DNA from 3 places in the Crenobacter sp. CS_VA4 genome. Region 2 is predicted to be linked to each of the others. Evidence: predicted binding sites of a transcription regulator. Region 2 holds the regulator's gene; each other region holds the start of a gene.
What was found. The regulator HrcA, encoded in region 2, represses chaperone genes, less so after heat shock. The targets are predictions, from matches to a motif close to ATTAGCACTCGNNNNNNNCGAGTGCTAAT.
Positions count from the first base shown of each region.

Region 1: the regulator HrcA is predicted to act here: its motif matches at 2,096-2,124, upstream of groES (co-chaperone GroES).
Region 3: the regulator HrcA is predicted to act here: its motif matches at 2,463-2,491, upstream of rpoH (RNA polymerase sigma factor RpoH).

Region 1 covers NZ_JBVMAE010000006.1:13,126-17,355, forward strand. The annotation lists gene groL (chaperonin GroEL) at 45-1,688, opposite strand; gene groES (co-chaperone GroES) at 1,740-2,027, opposite strand; gene ACZ2IA_RS07235 (MraY family glycosyltransferase) at 2,289-3,230, opposite strand; gene ACZ2IA_RS07240 (hypothetical protein) at 3,267-3,461, shown strand; gene ACZ2IA_RS07245 (FAD-dependent oxidoreductase) at 3,560-4,230, opposite strand, start outside.
Region 2 covers NZ_JBVMAE010000002.1:278,153-282,382, forward strand. The annotation lists gene dnaX (DNA polymerase III subunit gamma/tau) at 1-640, opposite strand, end outside; gene mltB (lytic murein transglycosylase B) at 657-1,673, opposite strand; gene hrcA (heat-inducible transcriptional repressor HrcA) at 1,725-2,756, opposite strand; gene recA (recombinase RecA) at 3,002-4,057, shown strand; gene recX (recombination regulator RecX) at 4,054-4,230, shown strand, end outside.
Region 3 covers NZ_JBVMAE010000001.1:5,423-9,652, reverse strand. The annotation lists gene ACZ2IA_RS00065 (PglL family O-oligosaccharyltransferase) at 1-1,496, shown strand, start outside; gene rpoH (RNA polymerase sigma factor RpoH) at 1,575-2,429, opposite strand; gene ftsX (permease-like cell division protein FtsX) at 2,560-3,468, opposite strand; gene ftsE (cell division ATP-binding protein FtsE) at 3,465-4,118, opposite strand; gene ftsY (signal recognition particle-docking protein FtsY) at 4,182-4,230, opposite strand, start outside.

The sequences.
Region 1 (4,230 bases), on a different contig from region 2:
GCGTACCGCGGGGTTTTCGATCGGCGGGTTGGCCGAACGGCTGATTACATCATGCCGCCCATGCCACCCATGCCGCCCATGCCACCCATGTCCGGCATCGCCGACTTGTCTTCCGGCAGTTCGGCAACCATCGCGTCGGTGGTCAGCATCAGGCCGGCGATCGACGAGGCGTTCTGCAGCGCGGTGCGGGTCACCTTGGCCGGGTCCAGCACGCCCATTTCGATCATGTCGCCGTACTCGCCAGTACCGGCGTTGAAGCCGAAGTTGCCCTTGCCTTCCAGCACCTTGGCCACCACCACGCTCGGCTCGTCGCCGGCGTTCTGGACGATCTGGCGCAGCGGCGCTTCGATCGCTTTCAGTACGATCTTGATGCCAGCGTCCTGATCGGTGTTGGAGCCTTTCAGGGTTTCCAGCGTCGCACGGGCGCGCAGCAGCGCCACGCCACCGCCAGGCACCACGCCTTCTTCAACGGCGGCACGGGTCGCGTGCAGCGCGTCTTCGACACGGGCCTTCTTCTCTTTCATTTCGACTTCGGTCGCGGCACCGACCTTGATCACCGCCACGCCGCCTGCCAGCTTGGCCACGCGTTCCTGCAGCTTCTCACGGTCGTAGTCGCTGGTCGCTTCTTCGATCTGGCGACGGATCTCGCCAACACGAGCGGTAATCGCATCGGCCGCACCGGCGCCGTCGATGATGATGGTGTTTTCCTTGCCGATTTCGACGCGCTTGGCTTGGCCCAGGTCTTCCAGAGTGGCTTTTTCCAGGGTCAGGCCGACTTCCTCGGCGATCACCACACCACCGGTCAGGGTCGCGATGTCTTGCAGCATCGCCTTGCGACGGTCGCCGAAGCCCGGAGCCTTGACGGCCACGGTCTTCAGGATGCCGCGGATGTTGTTGACCACCAGGGTCGCCAGCGCTTCGCCTTCAACGTCTTCGGCGATGATCAACAGCGGACGGCCGGACTTGGCCACCTGCTCCAGTACCGGCAGCAGGTCGCGGATGTTCGAGATCTTCTTGTCGAACAGCAGCACGAACGGGTTGTCGAGCTGAGCGATCTGCTTTTCCTGATTGTTGATGAAGTACGGCGACAGATAACCGCGGTCGAACTGCATGCCTTCGACGACGTCCAGCTCGTTCTGCAGCGACTTGCCGTCTTCGACGGTGATCACGCCTTCCTTGCCGACTTTTTCCATCGCGTTGGCGATGATTTCGCCGATGTCTTCATCGGAGTTGGCCGAAATCGAGCCGACCTGGGCGATTTCTTTCGACGTCGCACATGGCTTGGCGATCTTCTTCAGCTCTTCGACCAGGGCGATCACCGACTTGTCGATGCCGCGCTTCAGGTCCATCGGGTTCATGCCGGCGGTCACGTACTTCATGCCTTCCTGCACGATGGCTTGCGCCAGCACGGTCGCGGTGGTGGTACCGTCACCGGCCACGTCGGAGGTCTTCGACGCGACTTCCTTGACCATCTGCGCGCCCATGTTCTCGAACTTGTCCTTCAGTTCGATTTCCTTGGCGACCGATACGCCGTCCTTGGTGATGGTCGGCGCGCCGAACGAGCGGTCCAGCACCACGTTGCGACCTTTCGGGCCCAGGGTCACCTTGACCGCATCGGCCAGGACATTGACGCCAGCGACCATGCGTTGACGGGCGGAATCACCAAACTTAACGTCTTTAGCTGCCATTGCTGCTCTCCAAATTCTGTATTCGGTTGATCGTGCTGCGCGGGGCGTGGCTTATTCCACGATGCCCATCACGTCTTCTTCGCGCATCACCAGTACTTCCTCGCCGTCGACCTTGACGGTCTGGCCGGAGTACTTGCCGAAGATCACCTTGTCGCCCACTTTCAGGTCGAGAGCGCGGCGTTCACCGTTGTCCAGGATCTTGCCGTTGCCGACGGCGAGCACTTGGCCCATGTCCGGCTTCTCGGCGGCGGCGCCAGGAAGAACGATGCCGGAAGCAGTTTTTTCTTCAGCTTCCAGACGCTTGATAACCACGCGGTCGTGCAAAGGACGAATTGCCATTGATCTCTCCAAATAAGCGTTGGCGTTGAGAATGAAAGCTCAATCAAATCAGCGGATTGACCGGGTGCTTTAGCACTCTCCGGTATCGAGTGCTAATAATAGGGACAGCTCGGGGGGTTTTCAAGAGCTGGCCGGACATCGGCAATGCAAAGTCAGATGGGGCGGCCAGGCGCCGATTTCAAGACGATGGGGTCAAGGCAAGGTTGGCCGAAATGCAAGCAGCCGGCACACGGCCGGCTGCGGTCAAGGGGAAACGGGCAATCAGTGCTTGCGCTGCTTGCGCAACACCAGCCAGCCCGGCGTCCGGAAGCGGATGATCATCCGGTACAGGCCGATGTAGGCCAGCACGAACAACACGACAAAACCAACCAGCGCGGTGGTGTTGTCCCAGAACAGGGTAGCTGGCACTACGGCGAGCGAGGTGAGCGCCCATAAGTAGGGGGACGTCAGACTGTTGCGGTGGGTCATATGGCGGGCTTCTCGAGAACCGACCATCCAACGCACCAAACGTTTATAGACCAACATATGCAGGTGCAAACCATCCGGCATACCTGGGGACATATTCCGCAGAAATTTCTTACGATAGATCGAGAACAGGGTCTCGAACACAGGGTAAATCACCAGCAACAGCGGGAACCAAGGGGATACTTGCGGGTGACGGGTCACCAGCAGCACAGAAATTTCGGCGATCAGGAAACCGACGACGTAGGCGCCACCATCGCCGAAAAAGATCATGCCACGAGGGAAATTGAGCAACAGGAATCCCAAGATGGCTCCGATGGCCGCCATGCTCATTCCCCACAGCACCGTGTCGCCCACCTTGAAGCTGACATACGCCAAGGCGAGGAAAATGAAGATTGCCACCACGCCAGCCAGACCGTTGTACCCATCGATGATGTTGACAGCATGTGCGACCCCCCCCACTGCAACAATCGTAAACAGCAGCGAGAGCAACCAGTACTGGCTGAGCATGTCGTCAAGACCTGGAATACCCAGCCGGTGCAGCCCTGCTCGTAGCAACCAGAAACCAAGCAAAGCCGCCACGAAGGTGGCCAATAAGCGAGGCAGCGGCCCCACTTTCTTGGTCATGTCCTCAACCAACCCCGCGCCAAATGCGGGAAGAGCAGAGATCAACAATAGCCAGGCTTCGGAATTAGGCCACTTAAGCGCCGCAAATCCGGCCCCAGCTAACAAGCCGACCATCACGGGCACTCCGCCAATGCGGGGAACAGGAGTGGCATGAAATTTCTGTACACCGCCCAGATCATTGTCAGCGGTAAACCTCGCATGCACATGCTGGAAGCGGACAATCAGTACCGCCATCAAAAAAGACGCCAGCAGAGCGCCAAATACAATCATCAACATAAAGACTATCTAAAGCTTCTCGTAGAAGTGACCGCCCATTATGCCAGCACCCACATCATGCTGGCATGAATGGCATGTAACGACCCGTACTGGGTCATGCAATACAGGCAAAACAAAGCCCACATCAGGTGGGCTTTGACATTACACGGTTCTCTTTACGCCAGTGTTTACCACACGCCCAGATAGGCGAGCATCCCCTCGGCCGCCTGGCGGCCTTCGAACACCGCGCGCACCACCAGATCGGCGCCGCGCACCTGGTCGCCACCGGCGAAGATCTTCGGATTGCTGGTCTGGAACGGGTGCTCGCCGCAGGACTTGGCGATGGTACGGCCGCGCGGGTCGGTTTCCACCTTGGCGTGATCGAACCAGCTCTGACGCTCGACCTGGAAGCCGAAGGCGACGATCACGTGATCGCACTCGAGCACCTGTTCCGAGCCCGGCACCACCTCGGCGTTGCGACGGCCTTTCGCGTCGGCGACGCCCAGGCGGGTTTCGGCCAACTTCAGGCGCAGCGAACCGTCAGCGGCCTGCTCGATGTCGAGCGGCTGGCGGTTCCACAGGAACTCGACGCCCTCTTCCTTGGCGTTGGCGACTTCGCGCTTCGAACCCGGCATATTCGCTTCGTCGCGGCGGTAGGCGCAGATCACGCTCTCAGCGCCCTGGCGGATCGAGGTGCGATTGCAGTCCATCGCGGTGTCGCCACCGCCGAGCACCACTACCCGCTTGCCTTCCATCGACAGCGGCGCTTCGCCCTCCGGCAACGTGCCCATGCTATTTCGCACGTTGTTGATCAAGAACGGCAACGCTTCGAGCACGCCCGGCAGTTCCTCGCCGTCGA
Region 2 (4,230 bases):
TCGAACCCGCGGCGGCACGGCCGAGCAAGGCCAGCGCCGGCGCTTCATACGGCAGCGCCTCGACGTCGAGCACGTGCGCCAGATGCGCGGCGACCTGCTGCGGCGTCATATTGCGCAGCGAAAACTGCAGGCAGCGGCTCAATACCGTGACCGGCACCTTCTGCGGGTCGGTGGTGGCGAGGATGAACTTCACGTGCGCCGGCGGCTCTTCCAGCGTCTTCAGCATCGCGTTGAAGGCGCTTTTCGACAGCATGTGCACTTCGTCGATGATGTAGACCTTGAAGCGCCCGGCGCTCGGCGCGTACTGGGCGTTCTCCAGCACTTCGCGGATATTGTCGATGCCGGTATTGGACGCCGCGTCGATCTCCAGCAGGTCGACGAAACGGCCGGCGTCGATCTGGGTGCAGGCGCTGCAGACGCCGCACGGCTCGGCGGTGACGCCGGTCTCGCAGTTGAGGCTCTTGGCGAGAATGCGCGCGATGGTGGTCTTGCCCACACCGCGGGTGCCGGTGAGCAGGTAGGCGTGATGCAGCCGGTTATCGGCCAGCGCGTTCGACAACGCTCGCACCACGTGCTCCTGGCCGACCAGGTCGGCGAAGCGCTTGGGACGCCACTTGCGGGCAAGTACTTGGTAACTCATGGCGGCGGATTCTACCTTATTGCGCTTGGCGCGGGGCGAACTGTTCGGCGTAGTAGCGCTCGCGGATCGCTTCGGCCAACTCCTCGGCGGCCTTGGCGTACAGGGTGCTGCGGTTGTAGCGGGTGATCACGTAGAAGTTGTTCAAACCGAGCCAGTAATCGGTCACCCCCGGCGAGGTCTCCAGCGGCACCAGCACCGCCTTCACGTCGTCGCGCACCGGTGCTTGCGGGGAGATGCCCATCTTCTTCAGTTCGCCCACCGTGTAGTGAAGGTTGAATTTGTCGGACACCAGCTTGTCGATCTGCGGGCCCGGCGTCACCTGCGCCGGCAGCAGGATGTCGTCGCCACCGATCCAGCCGAAGGTGGCGAAGTAATGCGCGACGCTGCCGATCGCGTCGCTGCGGTTGCTCCAGATGTCGCGATGGCCGCTGCCGTCGAAGTCGACCGCCCACTTGCGGTAGCTCGACGGCATGAACTGCGGCATGCCCATCGCGCCGGCGTAGCTGCCCTTGAACGACAGCGGGTTGGCGCGCTCCTCCTTGGCCAGCAGCAGGAATTCGGTCAGCTCGCCGCGGAAGTATTCGGCGCGGCGCGGGTAGTCGAAGCCGATCGTCGACAGCACATCGACCACGCGGAAGCTGCCCATATTGCTGCCGTAGCCGGTTTCGATGCCGATGATCGCGGCGATCATCTGCGGCGGCACCTTGTAGATCTGCTGGGCTTTTTCCAGCGCCGCCAGGTTGTCACGCCAGAACTTGGCGCCGCCGGCGATCAGCCGCTCGTTCACGTGGTTGGGGCGGAACTGGTACCACGGCCGCGAGGTGGACGGCTTGTCGAGGATCTTCAGGATGTTCGGTTTGGTTTCCACGTTGGCGAACACCGCCTCCAGCTCCGGCCGGTTGAACTGGCCGGTAGCCACCTGCTCGTCGATATAGCGCTGCACGTCCGGCCGCGCGAGAAACGCCGCGTCGGCCAGCGCGTGGCCGGCGAAAATCAGGCCGACAGCGGCCAGCAGGGTCTTGCTTCGGATCATGGAAAACTCCAGTGCTGGCGCGGGTCGGCCGAACGCCGTCCCGCGCCGGGTTCATTCGTGATGCGACAGCGCGCTGCTGATGAGGCGCGCCGTGATGTCCACGATCGGGATGACTTTCTCGTAGGCCATGCGGGTCGGGCCGACCACGCCCAGCGTGCCGACCACCTGGCCGTCGATAAGGTAAGGCGCGGTGACCACCGAGCAGTCGCCGAGCGTCATCACGCCCGACTCCTCGCCGATGAAGATGCGCACACCCTGCCCGCCGCGGCTCTGGTTCAACAGTTGCAGCAGCTCGGTCTTGTGCTCGAAGGTGGCGAACAGCTCGCGCAGCCGGGTCATGTCGTCGGACAGGTCGGTGACCTGCAACAGCTTCGCCTCGCCGCTGATCACCACCGCGTCGGCCGGGTCGGACTGCGCGCGCCGGCCCAGCTCGATCGCCGCAGCCATCAGCGAGGAGATGTCGCTCTGCAACTGGGCGAGTTCCGCCGTCATCCGTTCGGCGACGGTGGCGAGCCCGAGCCCGGCGTAATGGCTGTTGAGGAAGTTGGCTGCCAGGGTCAGCTCGGCGCTGCTGTAGTCGCGCTCGGGGGTCAATAGGTGGTTCTGCACGTCGCCGTCGAGCGTGACCAGGATCAGCAGGATGCGCTTTTCCGACAGCCGCAGGAACTCGATCTGACGAAACGCCGCGTCGGGCCGCTGCGGGGTCAGCACCACGCCGGCGAAGTGGGTCAGCTCGGAGAGCAAGGACGACGCGGCCTGCACCACTCGCTGCGGGCTGTCCGGGCGCAGGCCGGTTTCGAGCTGGCTCATCAGCGAGTCCTGCAAGGGGCCGATGGTCAGCAGGTTGTCGACGAACATGCGGTAACCGCGCGCGGTCGGCACCCGGCCGGCCGAGGTGTGCGGGCTGACGATCAGCCCCATCTCTTCCAGCTCGGCCATCACGTGGCGGATCGACGCCGACGACAGTTCGAGACCGGACAGCATCGACAGCGTGCGCGAGCCGACCGGCTGACCGTCGGCGATATAGCGTTCGATCAGCGTCTTGAGCAGGCGTTGGGCGCGGTCATTCAACATGGCTTTCATTCTGTCACAGCCCTCCTTACTTGCAAAAGTGGACGCAAAGCCGCGATTTCTCAAGCGCTGCGCCCATCCCATCCGCGGCAAAAATGCGGCGCGCCGATTTGTGCGATAATTCCGGCCAGTTTCCCGTAAGCGCCGCAGGCAAAACCTGCCCGAATCCAGGCCCGGCGGGCCTGCCGACCCGGCAGCGCCTCCCCCCGGACGGCAGTGCCGGCGGCCAAAACCCAAGACCCCCGTTTGGAGAAAGCATGGCGGACGATAAAAGCAAAGCGCTGAGTGCGGCCCTGGCCCAGATCGAAAAGCAGTTCGGTAAGGGCTCGATCATGCGCATGAGCGACAACCAGATCACCGAAAACCTGCAAGTGATCTCCACCGGCTCGCTCGGCCTCGACCTGGCTCTGGGCGTGGGCGGCTTGCCGCGCGGTCGCGTGGTGGAAATCTACGGCCCGGAATCGTCCGGTAAGACCACCCTGTGCCTGCAGGTGGTCGCCGAGGCGCAAAAGCTGGGCGGCACCTGCGCCTACATCGACGCGGAAAACGCGCTCGACCCACAGTACGCGCAGAAGCTCGGCGTGAAGGTCGACGAGATGCTGATCTCGCAGCCGGACACCGGTGAACAGGCGCTGGAAATCGCCGACATGCTGGTGCGTTCGGGCGGCGTCGACGTGATCGTGGTCGACTCGGTGGCGGCTCTGGTGCCGAAGGCCGAGATCGAAGGCGAGATGGGCGACAGCCACGTCGGCCTGCAGGCCCGCCTGATGAGCCAGGCGCTGCGCAAGCTGACCGGCAACATCAAGCGCACCAACACCCTGGTGATCTTCATCAACCAGATCCGCATGAAGATCGGCGTGATGTTCGGCAACCCGGAAACCACCACCGGCGGTAACGCGCTGAAGTTCTACGCCTCGGTCCGCCTCGACATCCGTCGTATCGGCGGCATCAAGAAGGGCGAGGAAGTGGTCGGCAACGAAACCCGCGTGAAAGTGGTGAAGAACAAGGTGTCGCCACCGTTCCGCCAGGCCACCTTCGACATCCTGTACGGCGAAGGCATCTCGCGCGAAGGCGAGATCATCGATATGGGTGTCGAGCACGCCTTCGTCGACAAGTCCGGCGCGTGGTACGCCTACAACGGCCAGAAGATCGGCCAGGGCAAGGACAACACCCGTCAGTGGCTGAAGGACAACTCGGCCATCGCCCGCGAGATCGAAGCCAAGGTCCGCGAGAAGGTCGGCGTCAGTCTCTCCATCACCGAAGGCACCCAGGACGAAACCGACGGCGTACTGGCCGACGACCTGTTGGCATGACCGGAAAGAGTCTGAGGGCGCGAGCCCTAGACTTGCTGTCGCGGCGCGAGTACTCGCGGGCCGAACTGGCCCGCAAGCTCGCGCCGCACGCCGAATCGGCCGCCGAATTGGATGCCCTGCTCGCCGACCTCGCCGAGCGCGGCTGGCAGTCCGACAGCCGCTTCGCCGAGCAA
Region 3 (4,230 bases), on a different contig from region 2:
TGCTCGGCTACGTCGCCGCGGCGCTGCGCGAGCGGCACGGCAGCGTGTCGCTGACGGTTTGGCTGGCCTGGGGGCTGCTGTTCGGCGCGCTGGCGCAGTCGCTGATCGGCTTCTGCCAGGTGACCGGCTTGGCCGGACACATGGGCGGGGTGCTGTTCTACGACTCGAGCCACCCGACCACCAATGTGTTCGGCCATATCGGCCAGCGCAACCAGTACGCGCATTACCTGGCGTGGGGGACGCTCGCGACCGCGTACCTCGCCTGCGAGCGCCGGCTGAAGCCCTGGCTGGCGGTGCTGACGGTGCTGTGGCTGGCGCTGTCGATCGGCTGGGCCGCTTCGCGTACCGTGCTCTTATACGCGGTGGCGATGGTGCTGATCGGCTGGGTCTGGCACTGGCGGGTGCGCGAGCCGGCGTCACGGCGCATCGGCCTCGCGTTCACCGGTGTCGCGGTCGCGATCATCGCCGGCCAGTTCGTGCTGCCGCTCGCCAACCACCTGATATCGCTGTTCACCCACAGCCAGGTCGAGGTGGCGAGCGGTGTCGAGCGGCTCGCCGCCAACGGCGACGGCATGGGCGCGCGCCGCTTCGTCGAGTGGCACAAGGCCTGGATCGTGTTCCAGGCGCAGCCGTGGTTCGGCACCGGCTGGTCGCAGTTCGGCACGCAGAGCGTGCTGTTGCAGATGCGCCCGGAGTTCGCCGACGCGGCGTTCAACAGCGGGCTGTTCACCAACGCGCACAACCTGGTGCTGCAGCTGTTGGCCGAAGTCGGCCTGCTCGGCACGCTGGTCACGCTCGGCGGCTTCGTCTGGGCGCTGTGGCCGTACTTCAGCCGCCCGGCGCGGCCGGAAGGCGCGTTGCCGCTGGCGATGCTGGCGGTGACGCTGCTGCACAGCCTGCTCGAATACCCGCTCTGGTACCTGTACTTCCTGGCGGTGCTGGTGATGGCGGTGGCGCTGGCGCCGCCGCCGGAAGCGCTGCGCCGCGGTTGGCTCTGGCCGTTCGGCAGCGCGGTGCTGGCGGTGGTGCTGACCGTGCTGTCGGTGCAGGGCTATCACCGCTACTGGGAGCTGGTCGGCCTGTACACGCCGTACGACAACGCCAAGCGCGACGCACCGCGGATCGCCCGGCTCGCCGACATCGTCGAGCATGAGCCGCTGTACGCCTTCCACGCGCTCAGCACGCTCGACAACTACCTCGACGCCACGCCGGACAATCTGGCGCAGAAGCGCCGCTGGGTGAACCTGTTGGCGGCGTCGCGCCCGTACCCGGACGTGCTGCTGAAGAAGGCCAAGCTCGAGGTGCTGGCCGGCGACAACCGCCGCGCCGAAGAGACACTCGGCCAGGCGCTGGCGTCGTTCCCGACCTACGCGCAGAGCTTCCTCGACGACCTGGACGACCAGCCGCAGTACGCCGGGCTGCGCCGCGTCGCCCAGGCCGGCTACGACCGCCTGCCGGCGCGCTACAAGAGCGCCAGCGCCGGCAGCGACGAGTGAATCTTGGCCGGGTTAGCCGGCCGCAGCAAAACAAACAGCCCGCATCTGCGGGCTGTTTTCATGGGGAGGTCGAATCGCTCAGGCGACTTCGGCGGCGAGCGTCGTCTTCATCTTGGTCAGCGCCTTCGCCTCGATCTGGCGGATCCGCTCGGCCGACACGCCGAACTCGGCGGCCAGTTCGTGCAGCGTCGCGCCGCTGTCGTCGGCCAGCCAGCGCGCCTCGATGATGCGGCGGCTGCGCGGATCGAGCGCTTCCAGCGCCTCGCGCAGGCCGTCGCTCTGCAGCCGGTCGAACGCGCGCTTCTCCAGCTGACGGGTCGGCTCGTGGTCGTGGTCGGCCAGCCAGTCGATCGGCGCGAACGCCTCGTCGTCGTCGCTGTCGGCCACCAGGGCGATGTCCTGACCGGTCAGGCGGGTCTCCATTTCCAGTACTTCTTCGCGCTTCACGCCAAGATCGTCGGCGATCTGCTGCGCTTCATGGTCGGTCAGCGCGGCGAAGCTCTTCTTCATGCTGCGCAGGTTGAAGAACAGCTTGCGCTGCGGCTTGGTGGTCGCGACGCGCACCAGGCGCCAGTTGCGCAGGATGAATTCGTGGATTTCCGCCTTGATCCAGTGCACCGCGAACGAGAACAGCCGCACGCCGCGGGTCGGCTCGAAGCGTTTCACCGCCTTCATCAGGCCGATATTGCCTTCCTGGATCAGGTCGGCTTGCGGCAGGCCGTAACCGGCGTAGCCGCGGGCAATCGATACCACCACGCGCAGGTGGGACAGCACGAGCTTTTTGGCCGCTTCCAGATCCTCGGAGCGGTGGAAGCGTGTCGCCAGCTCGTTTTCCTCTTCGGGCGTCAGCATCGGGATGCTGTTCACCGTCTGGATGTACTGCTCCAGACTGCCGTTGGTCGAAGGGACGGGCAGAGCGATAGTAGCTGTCATAGGTTGGCATTCCTCCTTGGGCATGGACCGTATCTTAGCACTCGACGTTCGCGAGTGCCAAACGGCGCCGGTCCGGTCGCCGTTGGAATTTTTCAATGATATCAATAGCCTGATTCAATGCGGCTTCGGGCTAGCTGGCGCTGACCCGGCGCAGATGGTGATCGGCCGCCAGCCGGGCGCCCAGCGTGGCGAGCAGCGCCGCACCAGCCAATACCAAAGCCAGTTCGAGTGGGGCCAGGCCGCGAAGTTCCACCCGCTCGTTGTAGAGCCGTGCGAATTCGGCGATCGCCGGGTTGGCGGTGGCGATCAGCCAGCTGGTCAGCCCCCACGCCACCAGGCCGGCCAACAGGCCCTGCCACAGCGCGTGATACAGGAACGGCCGGCGGATGAAGCTGTCGGTCGCGCCGATCAGTTTCGACACCTCGATCTCGTCGCGGCGCGCCAGGATCTGCATCCGGATGGTGTTGTGCGTGATCAGCACCAGCGCCACGCTCAGCGCCAGCGCCAGGAACACCGTCAGCTGCTTGCCCAGCTCGACCATGCCGTACAGCCGCTTCGCCCAGTTGGCGTCGAACTGCGCCTCTTCCACCATCGGCAGGCCGGACAGCTCCTTCTGCAGCAGCTCCAGCTGCTTCGGCTCCAGCGTCGCCGGGGTGACGACGAACGCGTCCGGCAGCGGATTGCCGCCGAGCCCATCGGTCAGCCCGGCCATGCCATTGCGCTTTTCCAGGTCGGTGAGCGCCTGCTTCTTGCTGACGAAGGTGTAGCCCTTCACCCGCGGATGGGTCTTCAGCGCGCTGCCGACCGCGGCGATATCCGCTTGCTCGGCGCTTTGCTCCATGAACAGCGTGACTTGCGGCGTCGCGGTCAGCTTGCCGACCCAGTCCTGGACGCTCATCACCGTCAGGTACAGCGACAAGGGCAGCGCCATCGCCACCGACAGCATCGCCAGGGACAGCAGACTGCCGACCGGTTGGCGCAGGATCTTGGCGAGCGCGGTGCGCGCGCTCTGCCAGTGCAAGAACAGGTAGTGTTTCATGCGGCGAACTGTCCTTCCTTCAGACGCAGGATGCGGCGGCCATAGTCTTCCATCAGCGTCTCGTCGTGCGCCGAGATCAGCACGGTGACGCCGACCTGGTGGAAGGACTTGAACAATTCCATGATGTCGAGCGCGTAGGCGCGGTCGAGGTTGGCCGAAGGCTCGTCGGCGATCAGGATCGCCGGGCGGTGCACCACCGCGCGGGCGATGCACAGCCGCTGCTGCTCGCCGCCGGACAGGCGGATCGGCATCACCTTTTCCTTGCCCAATAGGCCGACCTTGTCGAGCGCGGCGCGCACCCGGCGGCCGGCCTCGCGGCGGTCGAAGCCGATGATGTCGAGCGGCAGCATCACATTGTCGAACACATTGCGGTCGAACAGGATCTTGTGGTCCTGGAACACCACGCCGATGTGCTGGCGCACGAACGGCAGCTGGCTGCCGCGCAGTTTGGACAGGTTGTGGCCGCTGACCATCACGTTGCCGGCGGTGGCGCGCTCGAGACCGGAGATCAGCTTCAGCAGCGTCGACTTGCCGGCGCCGGAGTGGCCGGCGAGAAACACCATCTCGCCGGTCTCGATGCCGAAGCTGAGATTTTTCAGCGCCTCGACGCCGCCCGGGTAACGCTTGGTGACCTGGTCGAACTGGATCATGCGAGACGGTTCCCCTTGCTTGGCGGCGGGCGAGCCGCCCGCCGCCACTGGTCAATTGATGAATCAGTCGATCAGCGCGTCGACATAGTCGCGGGCGCTGAACGGGCGCAGG